DNA from 2 places in the Kitasatospora sp. NPDC089509 genome. Region 2 is predicted to be linked to the other one. Evidence: predicted binding sites of a transcription regulator. Region 2 holds the regulator's gene; the other holds the start of a gene.
The links. The regulator HrcA, encoded in region 2, represses chaperone genes, less so after heat shock. The targets are predictions, from matches to a motif close to TTNGCACTCNGNNNNNCNGAGTGCNAA.
Positions count from the first base shown of each region.

Region 1: the regulator HrcA is predicted to act here: its motif matches at 4,041-4,067, upstream of groES (co-chaperone GroES).

Region 1 covers NZ_JBIVHS010000004.1:301,580-307,847, forward strand. The annotation lists gene rimI (ribosomal protein S18-alanine N-acetyltransferase) at 1-403, shown strand, start outside; gene tsaD (tRNA (adenosine(37)-N6)-threonylcarbamoyltransferase complex transferase subunit TsaD) at 396-1,502, shown strand; gene ACIP4P_RS11110 (hypothetical protein) at 1,499-1,759, shown strand; gene ACIP4P_RS11115 (polysaccharide deacetylase family protein) at 1,838-2,755, shown strand; gene ACIP4P_RS11120 (SAM-dependent methyltransferase) at 2,752-3,939, opposite strand; gene groES (co-chaperone GroES) at 4,209-4,514, shown strand; gene groL (chaperonin GroEL) at 4,650-6,268, shown strand, end outside.
Region 2 covers NZ_JBIVHS010000005.1:122,966-129,233, reverse strand. The annotation lists gene ACIP4P_RS12740 (PDZ domain-containing protein) at 1-901, opposite strand, end outside; gene ACIP4P_RS12735 (16S rRNA (uracil(1498)-N(3))-methyltransferase) at 971-1,720, opposite strand; gene dnaJ (molecular chaperone DnaJ) at 1,805-2,941, opposite strand; gene hrcA (heat-inducible transcriptional repressor HrcA) at 3,019-4,053, opposite strand; gene htpX (zinc metalloprotease HtpX) at 4,322-5,242, shown strand; gene ACIP4P_RS12715 (hypothetical protein) at 5,266-5,850, shown strand; gene ACIP4P_RS12710 (DUF3097 domain-containing protein) at 5,875-6,268, shown strand, end outside.

The DNA of each region.
Region 1 (6,268 bases), on a different contig from region 2:
GTTCTGGTCCGAGCTCGCCGAGGCCCACCCCGGCGGCACCCGCCACTACTCGGTCGCCACCGCCGCGGACGGCACGATCGTCGGCTACGCCGGTCTGATGACCGTGGCCGACGAGGGCGACGTCCAGACCATCGCCGTCGACGAGCGCCACCAGGGCGCCGGCCTCGGCACCGCCCTGCTCACCGACCTGATCCACGAGGCCGCCCGGCGCGGCTGCGCCGACCTGCTGCTGGAGGTGCGGGTGGACAACCGGCGCGCCCAGCGGCTGTACGAGCGGCACGGCTTCGAACCGGTGGGCATCCGGCGCGGCTACTACCAGCCCGCCGACATCGACGCGCTGGTGATGCGCCTCGAACACCCGAGCACTGACCCGAAGGACCCTAAGGACACCCCCCATGGCTGACGAACCGCTCGTCCTCGGCATCGAGACCTCCTGCGACGAGACCGGCGTCGGCATCGTGCGCGGCACCACCCTGCTGGCCGACGCGGTCGCCTCCAGCGTCAACGACCACGCCCGCTTCGGCGGCGTCGTCCCGGAGATCGCCAGCCGCGCCCACCTGGAGGCGATGGTCCCGACCATCCAGCGCGCCCTGGACACCGCCGGGATCAAGGCCAGCGATCTGGACGGCATCGCCGTCACCGCCGGCCCCGGCCTGGCCGGCGCGCTGCTGGTCGGCGTCAGCGCGGCGAAGGCGTACGCCTGGGCGCTGGACAAGCCGCTGTACGGGGTCAACCACCTCGCCTCGCACATCTGCGTCGACCAGCTGGAGCACGGCCGGCTGCCCTCGCCGACGATGGCCCTGCTGGTCTCCGGCGGGCACTCCTCGCTGCTGCTCAGCGAGGACATCACCACCGACGTCCGCCCGCTCGGCGCGACCATCGACGACGCGGCCGGCGAGGCCTTCGACAAGGTCGCCCGGGTGCTCGGCCTGGGCTTCCCGGGCGGCCCGATCGTCGACCGGGCGGCCCGCGAGGGCGACCCCAAGGCGATCAACTTCCCGCGCGGCCTGTCGGGCCGGAACGACCCCGCGTACGACTTCTCCTTCTCCGGCCTGAAGACCGCCGTCGCCCGCTGGGTGGAGGCCAAGCGCAGGGCCGGCGAGGAGGTGCCGATCGCCGACGTCGCGGCCTCCTTCCAGGAGGCGGTCACCGACGTGCTCACCCGCAAGGCCGTCAAGGCGTGCAAGGACAACGGCGTCGACCACCTGATGATCGGCGGCGGCGTCGCGGCCAACTCCCGGCTGCGCGAGATGGCCCAGCAGCGCTGCGACCGGGCCGGGATCCGGCTGCGGGTGCCCCGGCCGGGCCTGTGCACCGACAACGGCGCGATGGTGGCGGCGCTGGGCTCCGAGATGGTGTGGCGCGGCCGCACCCCCTCCGCCTTCGACCTGTCCGCCGACTCCTCGCTGCCGGTGACCGACACCCACGTCCCGGCCACGGCGATCGGCCACGGCGACCTCCACGGCCAGGCCTACGACGCCCTCGGCGGCGGTGCGGCGTGACCGTCGCCGCCATGTGGGAGGCCCGGGCGGCGGACGGCCGAGGGGCCGAACTCGCCGCTTGGGTAAGGGAGTCGGCGCTGCCCGCGATGCGCGGTGCGGCCGGGCTGGAGCGGGCCGAGCTGCTCTCCGCGGCCGGCGAACGGGTGCTGCTGATCACCTGGTGGAGCGGCGAGCCGGTGCCGGTCGCCGACCCGCCGGCCGAGCTGCTCGGCCGGCCGGTGCACCGCTGGTCCTTCACCAGCGAGCACGTCGAGTAGGCCGCGGCGGGGAACCGCCGCCGCGGCCGCTACCGTGCTAGCTGAGAGAAGGCTGGACGGGACCGGGAGCGCACTGCGGTGAACAGGGACGGGCTGAGCAGGACCAGGACGTACGCGGCGGGGGCGCTGGCGCTGCTGGCCTTCGCCACCGCGTGCGGCGACAACGGGGGCGGCGGCAGCGCCGCCCCGGCCGGGAACACGGCGACCACGGCGGCCTCCGGGCCGGCGTCCGCCGCCGGCGGGACGCCGACCGCCGCCGCCACCACGCCCGGCGCGGCCCCGGCCCAGGGCGACGCCGTGGCCTGGGCGAAGTGGAACCTCAAGCCGCTCGCCCCGGCCCCCGCGCCGCCCGCCGACAAGCCCATCAAGCTCGAACGCACCGGCACCGTACCGGTGTTCAGCGATGTGAAGACGAGCGACAAGGTCGTCTTCGTCACCATCGACGACGGCGCCGAGAAGGACCCGAAGTTCGTCGAGATGCTGACCGACCTCAAGGTGCCGATCTCGATGTTCCTGACCAAGGACATCGTCAAGAACGACTACGGCTACTTCAAGCCGCTCCAGGCGCTGGGCAACCACATCCAGAACCACACCGTCACCCACCCGGTGATGAGCAAGCTGTCGGCGGACAAGCAGAAGTCCGAGATCTGCGAGGACCAGGCCGCGCTCACCCAGCAGTACGGCACCGCCCCGCTGCTGTTCCGCCCGCCGTTCGGCGACGGCGCCAACACCCCGATGCTCAACACCTCGGTGCAGCAGTGCGGGCCGCGGGCGATCGTGCTCTGGCGCGAGTCGATGCAGATCCACGACATGCAGTACCAGGCGGCGGACAAGAAGCTGAAGCCCGGCGACATCATCCTGGCGCACTTCCGCGGCCCCAAGGAGCTCAAGGGCGCCACCATGACCCAGATGTTCGGGGACCTGCTGGCCCGGATCCAGGAGCAGGGCTTCTCGGTGGCCCGGCTGGAGGACTACATCCAGGCACCGGCCTCCTAGGGCGCGCCCTGGAGGCCCGTCACCGGCTGCCCCAGCATCATCAGCGGCCCGTTGTCGGTGCGGCTGAGGATCACCGTGACGCTGTTCGGCCCGGAGGGCTTGAGCTGCCGGCGCAGCTCCTCCGGGGTGATCGCCATCCCGCGCTTCTTGATCACCACCGTGCCGACGCCGCGCTCGCGCAGCAGCGCCTTCAGCTTCTTGACGTGGTACGGCAGCACGTCGGTCAGCTCGAAGGCGTGGGCGTACGGGGTGGCGACCAGCCGGTCCGAGGTCACGTAGGCGATCTTCGGGTCGATCAGCCGGCCGCCGACCTGCTCGGCCACCTCGGCCACCAGGTGGGCCCGGATCACCGCGCCGTCCGGCTCGTACAGGTAGCGCCCGACCGGTCCGGCCGGCGGGTCGGGCAGGTCGCCGCCGGTCAGGCTCGCGCCGTGCGGCAGCAGGGTGGCGCGGTGCGGACGGGCCGCCCCGGTGCCGAACCAGAGCACCGCCTCCTTGACGTCCCCGTGGTCGGAGACCCACTCGGCCTCGGCGTCCGCCGGGACGGCCTCGTGCGGGATGCCCGGGGCCACCTTCAGGGCTCCGATCGGGGTCCGCCGCCCGGCCTCGATCGCCCAGGAGAGCGGCGGGGCGTACGCCTCCGGGTCGAACACCCGGCCGCGCGAGGTGCGCCGGGCCGGGTCGGTGAACACCGCGTCGTAGCCGGTGACGTCCACCTCGGCGACGTCCGCGCAGCGCACCTCGACCAGCTCGGCGAGGCCCAGCGCGGCGGCGTTGGCGGCGGTGGCGGCGCAGGCCGCCGGGTCCTTGTCGACGGCCAGCACGCTGATCCCGGCCCGGGCCAGCGCCAGCACGTCCCCGCCGATGCCGCAGCACAGGTCGGCGAGCCGCCGTACGCCCAACTCGGCGAAGCGGCGGGCCCGCCACTCGGCCACGCTGCGCCGGGTGGACTGCTCGACCCCGTTGGGCGTGAAGTACATCAGGTCGGCGTCCGCCCCGAACTTCGCCCGCGCCCGCTGCCGCAGCCGCGCCTGCCCGAACGCCGCCGACACCAGCTCCGCCGGGTGCTCCCGCCGCAGCCGGGTGGCCAGCGCCAACTCCTCCTCGGGGGCGAACTCGCGCAGTTCGGCGAGCAGGGCCTGACCCTCGGGGGTCAGCAGGGGCTGGAGGTTCTCGGTGTCCACGGGCCCATTCTGACCGGTCGGGCGGGGTGGGCGGCGGTTCGGGCCGGGCGCCGCACGCCAGCGCGACCGCTCGACCTCCGGTCGAGCCCACTGGCGCGCCGTTGGCACTCTGGTTGACTGAGTGCTAGCGGCGGCCTATGGTCGTCCTTGGCACTCCCCACTGGGGAGTGCTAACGCGAAGACGTGTGTCTGACCCCCGCGACGGCAGGCCCGCAGGTTCGCCACCTACCCGTTAGAAAACCCCGTAATCTCCGAAGGGGAGCTCGGACGTGACCACCAGCAGCAAGGTTGCCATCAAGCCGCTCGAGGACCGCATCGTGGTCCAGCCGCTCGACGCCGAGACCACCACGGCCTCCGGCCTGGTTATCCCGGACACCGCCAAGGAGAAGCCCCAGGAGGGCGTCGTCCTGGCCATCGGCCCGGGTCGCTTCGAGGACGGCCAGCGTCTGCCGCTCGACGTCGCCGTCGGTGACATCGTCCTGTACTCGAAGTACGGCGGCACCGAGGTGAAGTACCGGGGCGAGGAGTACCTCGTCCTCTCGGCCCGCGACGTTCTCGCCATCATCGAGAAGTAATCGCAGTACCGAGAAGCAAGTCGTTCCGCCCCGCCCCGGATCCGTGTCCCTAGTGACAGGGGCCCGGGGCGTGGTTGTTGGTTCACGTAGTTCGGCGGCCGGTCGGCCGGCCGCAGCCCCGAGGGAATAGGGAACATGGCGAAGATCCTGCAGTTCGACGAGGACGCGCGCCGCTCGCTGGAGCGCGGTGTCAACAAGCTGGCCGACACCGTCAAGGTGACCATCGGCCCCAAGGGCCGCAACGTCGTCATCGACAAGAAGTTCGGCGCCCCGACCATCACCAACGACGGTGTCACCATCGCCCGTGAGGTCGAGCTGGACGACCCGTACGAGAACCTTGGCGCGCAGCTCGTCAAGGAGGTCGCCACCAAGACCAACGACGTCGCGGGTGACGGCACCACCACCGCCACCGTGCTGGCCCAGGCCCTGGTCAACGAGGGTCTGCGCAACGTCGCCGCCGGTGCCGGCCCGGCCGCCCTGAAGAAGGGCATCGACAAGGCCGTCGCCGCCGTCTCCGAGCACCTGCTGTCCATCGCCCGCGAGATCGAGGGCAAGGACGACGTCGCCGCCGTCGCGTCCCTCTCCGCGCAGGACACCCAGGTCGGCGAGCTGATCGCCGAGGCGATCGACAAGGTCGGCAAGGACGGTGTCATCACCGTCGAGGAGTCGAACACCTTCGGCGTGGAGCTGGACTTCACCGAGGGCATGCAGTTCGACAAGGGCTACCTGTCGCCGTACTTCGTCACCGACGCGGAGCGTCAGGAGGCGGTCCTCGAGGACCCGTACATCCTGATCAACCAGGGCAAGATCTCCTCCATCCAGGAGCTGCTGCCGCTGCTGGAGAAGATCCTGCAGTCCGGCGCCTCCAAGCCGCTGCTGATCATCGCCGAGGACGTCGACGGCGAGGCGCTGTCGACCCTGGTCGTCAACAAGATCCGTGGCACCTTCAACGCCGTCGCCGTCAAGGCCCCGGGCTTCGGCGACCGCCGCAAGGCGATCCTCGGCGACCTGGCCGTCCTGACCGGCGGCACGGTCATCTCCGAGGAGGTCGGCCTCAAGCTCGACCAGGCCGGTCTGGACGTGCTGGGCACCGCCCGCCGCGTGACCATCACCAAGGACGAGACCACCATCGTCGACGGTGCCGGTGACAGCGAGGCCGTGGCCGGCCGCGTCGCCCAGATCAAGGGCGAGATCGCCGCGACCGACTCCGACTGGGACCGCGAGAAGCTGCAGGAGCGCCTGGCCAAGCTGGCCGGCGGCGTCTGCGTCATCAAGGTCGGCGCCGCCACCGAGGTGGAGCTGAAGGAGCGCAAGCACCGCCTGGAGGACGCCATCTCGGCGACCCGCGCCGCGGTCGAGGAGGGCATCGTCGCCGGCGGTGGCGCCTCCCTGGTCCACGCCGCCAAGGTGCTGGACGGCGGCCTGGGCCTGTCGGGTGACGAGGCCACCGGTGTCGCCGTGGTCCGCAAGGCGCTGCACGAGCCGCTGCGCTGGATCGCCCAGAACGCCGGCCTGGAGGGCTACGTCATCACCTCCAAGGTCTCCGAGCTGGAGGCCGGCCAGGGCTACAACGCCGCCACCGGCGAGTACGGCGACCTGGTGAAGGCCGGCGTCATCGACCCGGTCAAGGTCACCCGCTCCGCCCTGGAGAACGCCGCCTCGATCGCCTCCCTGCTGCTCACCACCGAGACCCTCGTGGTGGAGAAGAAGGAAGAGGAGGCCGACGCCGGCCACTCGCACGGCGGTCACGGCCA
Region 2 (6,268 bases):
AGTCGAGCCAGTGCGCGGCGGACACCGGGCGGGGGCGGCGGCCGGTGCGCGGGCCGGCCAGCCGGACGTCCAGGCGGCGCGGCTCGGCGGTGTCCAGGTCGTCCAGCAGCCAGAGGTCGCCGGCCCGGTGGAAGACCACCCGGGTGCCGTCGGTGCTCGCACCGCGGGCGTAGAAGCCGTCCGGGTCGGTGCCGTGCCGGCGCAGGTCGGTGCCGTCCGGGAGGCTGGACCACAGCTCGCCGACGCCCTGGTGGTCGGACAGGAAGGCGATCCGGCCGCCGCGCCCGCCGTCCCCGGCGACCCACAGCGGGGAGTCGAGCTGCCCGTCCAACTCCTCGTGGATCCGCGTGAATTCGTCCCGGCCGAGCCACAGCCGGCCCGCCCGGCCGCCCCGGTAGCGCTTCCACCAGGCCGGCTCGCGGTTGTTGAAGGTGGCCAGCAGCACGCGGTCGCCGTCCGGTTCGAAGGCCAGCCCGCCGACCGGCCCGTACGGCAGCCGCACCGGCGGGCCGCCGTCCAGCGGCAGCGCGTGCGCCCAGCTGCGGCGCCCGCCGGCCTCGCCCGCGCCGGTGGTGGCGATCGGACGCCCGTCCGCGGTCCACCCCTGCACCCGGGTCGCCTCGTTGCCCCAGTGGGTGAGCCGCCGGGACGGACCGCCGTCCACCGGCACCACGTGCACCTCGGGGGCGCCGTCCCGGGTCGAGGTGAAGGCGATGAGCCGCCCGTCCGGGGAGAACCGGGGGTGGCGCACCGGCAGGTGATCGGCGGTCAGCCGCCAGGCCCGTCCACCGTCCAGCGGGGCGAGCCAGAGGTCGTCCTCGGCGACGAAGGCGGCCAGGTCACCGTGCAGATGGGGATGGCGCAGATAGGCGCCCGCGGAGGTGCTCAGGGAGTCCGTCACGCCGCCAGCGTAGGCAGGTGCGGGTACGAGCCGCTCCGTTTTCGGCAACTCCCGCCCGGCGCGCGGGGGTTACGCCCAGCGCCCGGTGCGCCCCAGCAGCAGCGCCCCGGCCGCCACCCCGGCGGTCGAGGTGCGCAGCACCGACGGGCCCAGCCGGTACGGCTTCGCGCCCGCCTCGGCGAAGGCGGCCAGCTCCTCCGGGGAGACCCCGCCCTCCGGGCCGACCACCAGCACGATGTCCCCGGCGTCCGGCAGGGCGGCCTGCGCCAGCGGCTCGGCGCCCTCCTCGTGCAGCACGGCGGCGAGCGCGGCCCGTGCCAGCAGCGGGGCCAGCTGCCGGGTGGTCATCGGCTCGCGCACCTCGGGGAAGCGCAGCCGGCGGGACTGCTTGCCCGCCTCCCGGGCGGTGGCCCGCCACTTGGCGAGCGCCTTGGCGCCGCGCTCGCCCTTCCACTGGGTGATGCAGCGCGAGGCGGACCAGGGGACCACCACGTCCACGCCGACCTCGGTCATGGTCTCCACGGCCAGCTCGCCGCGGTCGCCCTTGGGCAGCGCCTGGACGACGACGATCCGCGGGGCCGGCTCCGGCTCCCGGCGCACCGCGGTGACGCCGACCTCGATCGCGTCCTTGCCGAGCACCGCGGCGACGGTGCCGTCCACGCCGAGTCCCAGGCCGTCCGCCAGGGTCACCGCCTCGCCGGCCGCCAGCCGCTTCACCGCGGCCGCGTGCCGCCCCTCCGCCCCGTCCAGCCGCACCACGGCCCCGGGCGCGGCGGCGGCGAGCCGCTCGGTCTCGACGACGAAGACGGGCGCGGTCATGACGGGGGAACCTCCGGGGGAACGGGACGTGGGACAACGCGAAGGGGGTGCCGGGGCTGGCCCCCGGCACCCCCTCACGGACGGCTACCGGCCGTTGAAGGCGTCCTTCAGGCGCGAGAACAGCCCCTGCTGGCCCGGCGCGAACTGGCCGGACGGGCGCTCCTCGCCGCGCAGTACGGCGAGCCGGCGCAGCAGTTCCTCCTGCTCGGCGTCGAGCTTGGTGGGCGTCTGCACCTCGACGTGCACTATCAGGTCGCCCCGGCCGCCGCCGCGCAGGTGGGTGATGCCCCGGCCGTGCAGCGGGATCGACTGGCCGGACTGGGTGCCGGGCCGGATGTCGACCTCCTCCAGCCCGTCCAGGGTCTGCAGCGGCACCTGGGTGCCGAGCGAGGCGGCCGTCATCGGGATGGTGACGGTGCAGTGCAGGTCGTCGCCGCGCCGCTGGAACACCGCGTGGGTGGTCTCGGCGATCTCGACGTACAGGTCGCCGGCCGGGCCGCCGCCGGGGCCGACCTCGCCCTCGCCGGCCAGCTGGATCCGGGTGCCGTTGTCGACACCGGCCGGGATCTTGACCGTCAGGGTGCGGCGGGCCCGCACCCGGCCGTCGCCGGCGCACTCGGGGCACGGGGTCGGCACGACGGTGCCGAAGCCCTGGCACTGCGGGCAGGGGCGCGAGGTCATGACCTGGCCCAGGAAGGAGCGGGTCACCTGGGAGACCTCGCCCTTGCCGCGACACATGTCACAGGTCTGCGCGGAGGTGCCGGGGGCCGCGCCCTCGCCGCTGCAGGTGGTGCAGGTGACGGCGGTGTCGACCTGGAGTTCCTTGGTGGTGCCGAAGGCGGCCTCCTCCAGGGTGATCTCCAGCCGGATCATGGCGTCCTGGCCGCGGCGGGTGCGCGAGCGCGGGCCGCGCTGGCCGGCCGCGGCGCCGAAGAAGGCGTCCATGATGTCGGAGAAGCCGAAGCCCGCCGCGCCGGCCCCGAAGCCGCCCGCGCCGCCGCCGGGCGACAGCGGGTCGCCGCCGAGGTCGTAGACCTGACGCTTCTGCGGGTCGGAGAGCACCTCGTAGGCGGCGTTGATCTCCTTGAACCGCTCCTGCGTCTTCGGGTCCGGGTTGACGTCCGGGTGCAGTTCGCGTGCCAGGCGCCGGAACGCCTTCTTGATCTCGTCCTGCCCCGCATCCCGTCGGACGCCGAGTACCGCGTAGTAGTCCGTGGCCACCAAATGCTCCGCTTGTTCCGCCTGTAGTAGTGCTGCGACTGGTCACCGCCGTCGAATCCCTCAACGGCGGCTGCTTGCTACGACTCGGCCAGGATCTGACCCACGTACCGTGCCACCGCCCGCACCGCCCCCATTGTGCCCGGGTAGTCCATCCGGGTCGGACCGATCACACCTAGTTTGGCCACGCTCTCGTCGCCCGAACCGTAACCGACGGAGACGACCGAGGTGGAATTCAGCCCCTCGTACGCGTTCTCCCGCCCGATCCGGACCGTCATCGCGGCGTCGGTGGTCTCACCCAGGAGGCGGAGCAGGACGACCTGCTCCTCCAGTGCCTCCAGCACCGGCTGGATGGTGAGCGGGAAGTCGTGCCCGAAACGGGTCAGGTTGGCCGTGCCGGCCAGCATGATCCGTTCCTCGTTCTGTTCGGCGAGCGCCTCGAACAGCGTCGCCAGGACCGTACTGACGGTCGGGCGGTCGGCCTGTTCGAAGACCGCCGGCAGTTCCTCCAGCAGCCCCGGGACGTCCGGCAGCCGCTGACCGGCCGCCCGCGCGTTGATCCGCGACCGCAGGTCCGCCAGGACCGTCTCGCCGACCGTGCCCGGGCAGTCGACCATCCGCTGCTCGACCCGGCCGGTGTTGGTGATCAGCACCAGCATCACCTTGGCCGGGGCCAGCGCCACCAGCTCGATGTGCCGGACGGTGGAGCGGGTGAGCGAGGGGTACTGCACCACGGCGACCTGCCGGGTCAGCTGCGCGAGCAGCCGCACCGTGCGGGTGACCACGTCGTCCAGGTCGACGGCGCCGTCCAGGAAGTGCCGGATCGCCCGGCGCTCCGGGGAGCTCATCGGCTTGATCTCGGCGAGCTTGTCGACGAACAGCCGGTAGCCCTTGTCGGTGGGGATCCGCCCCGCACTGGTGTGCGGCTGGTGGATGTACCCCTCCTCCTCCAGCGCCGCCATGTCGTTGCGCACCGTCGCCGGGGACACCCCGAGGTTGTGCCGCTCCACCAGGGCCTTGGAGCCCACCGGCTCCTCGGTGCCCACGTAGTCCTGGACGATCGCGCGCAGCACGGCGAGCTTGCGGTCGTCCAGTTGGCGGACCTCTCCGGCCATGGGGCACGCACCTCCGTCTTCGCGCGTTGTCCGTCTGTGATGCTGCGAGCCGCTCCTGCGGAGGGGCCCGACCTTGGCACTCTGCGCACACGAGTGCCAAAACCGTACCTGCCAGTGTACGGCCCGGGTCCTACCGCAGGAACGGCCCGGCCGGGGTGATCCTGCCCGCAGTTCCGGACGGCCGCCACGACACTCCGTGTGCCGGGGTGGTGCCCCGGGGCCGTCCGGGTGGCAGCATCGAAAGCGACGGCGAACGGAGGAGCAAGCAATGTCGAGCTCGGGCCAGCACACCCGTTTCGCGCCCGACCGCGGCCTGACCGGCCGCATGGTCGCGACGATGTTCGTGATCGGGCTGCTGTACGTCGGTTTCACGGGCCTGCTGATCGTGCTGCTGCGCGGGGCCTGGCCGCTGATCGTGCTGATCTCCGGCGGGCTGTTCGTGGCCCAGTTCTGGTTCAGCGACAAGATCACCGAGCGGGCGATGGGTGCCCGGCCGGTGACCGAGGAGGAGTACCCCCAGCTGCACGGCACCATCGACCGGCTCTGCGCACTGGCCGACATGCCCAAACCCCGGGTGGCGGTCGCGGACAACGACATGCCGAACGCCTTCGCCACCGGCCGCAACCCGCAGAACGCCGTGGTGTGCGTCACCACCGGCCTGCTGCGCCGGCTCGAACCGGAGGAGCTGGAGGGCGTCCTCGCGCACGAGCTGTCGCACGTCGCCCACCGGGACGTCGCGGTGATGACCATCGCCGGCTTCCTCGGGGTGCTCGCCGGGGCGATGACCCGGATCGCGATGTACGGCGGGTTCATGGGCGGCGGGCGCAACAACAACGACCAGAACGCGGCCATCGCGGCGCTGATCATCCCGCTGGTGTCGATCGTGGTCTACGCGATCAGCTTCCTGCTCACCCGGCTGCTGTCCCGCTACCGCGAGCTGGCCGCCGACCGGGCCGCCGCCCAGCTCACCGGCCGACCCAGCGCGCTGGCCTCGGCCCTGACCAAGGTGACCGGGCAGATCGCCGCCATCCCCAGCGAGGACCTGCGCAGGTCGCAGCCCTACAACGCCTTCTACTTCGCCCCCGCGCTGAGCGCCAAGGAGACCGCCGCCCAGCTGTTCTCCACCCACCCGACGCTGGAGAAGCGGCTGGCCCAGCTGGCGAAGATCTCCGAGCAGCTCGGCCGCTGACCCCCGACCCGGAAGGCACCCCCGTGGGAATCCTGGACGCCCTATTCGGCCGCACCAAGCCCGTCAAACCCGACCTCGACCAGCTGTTCGGCCTGCCGTCCGCCGCGCTCACCCTGGAGGCCGGGGCCGGGTTCCTGCCCACCGGGCTGGGCTCGGTCTGCTTCGCGGCCGTCGAGGGCGGGGCCTTCGTCCAGGTGGAGCAGCAGGTCCGGGCCCTGCTGGACGCCGACACCGAACGCGGCGGCGTCCCGGTGGAGGCCTCCAAGGACGGCTACGGCTACTCCTGGCTGCTCGCCCGGCACACCCCCGAGGAACTGCCGGAGCTGGTGAACGACCTGCACGCGGTCAACAGCGAGCTGGAGGCCAACGGCTTCGGGCCGCAGCTGCTCTGCTCGCTGGTCGCCTTCCGCAACCCGGAGGGGCAGTCGCTGGCCCTGGTCTACCTCTACAAGCGCGGCACCTTCTACCCGTTCGCCCCGATGCCCGGCGGCGGGGAGCGGCGCAACAGCCCGCTGGAGCTCCAGGTCAACGCGCTGCTGGGGAACGACCTGCGGCTGGAGAAGGACCTCAGCCGCTGGTTCCCGGTCTGGGGCGCACCGGGCCTCTGACGCCCCGTCCGTAGACTCGCCACCATGCGCAGCCACCAGTACGGACCGGACCTCACCCCGCCGTGGAAGAAGCAGGCCCCCGCCCCGGAGGTGCCCGCCGAGCGGGACCTGGTGGTCGAGGAGGCGGCCACCGGCTACTGCGGGGCGGTGGTGCGCTGCGAGAAGACCGCCGAGGGGTTCACCGTCACCCTGGAGGACCGCTTCGGCCGGCACCGGGTCTTCCCGATGGTCCCGCGCGGCTTCCTGCTGGAGGGCCGGACGGTCACCCTGGTCCGCCCGACCGCCCCCGCGGCGCCCCGCACCCCCGCCCGCACCGCCTCCGGCTCCCTCGCCGTCCCCGGCGCCCGCGCCCGGGTCGCCCGCGAGTCCCGGATCTACGTGGAGGGGCGGCACGACGCCGAACTGGTCGAGCGGGTCT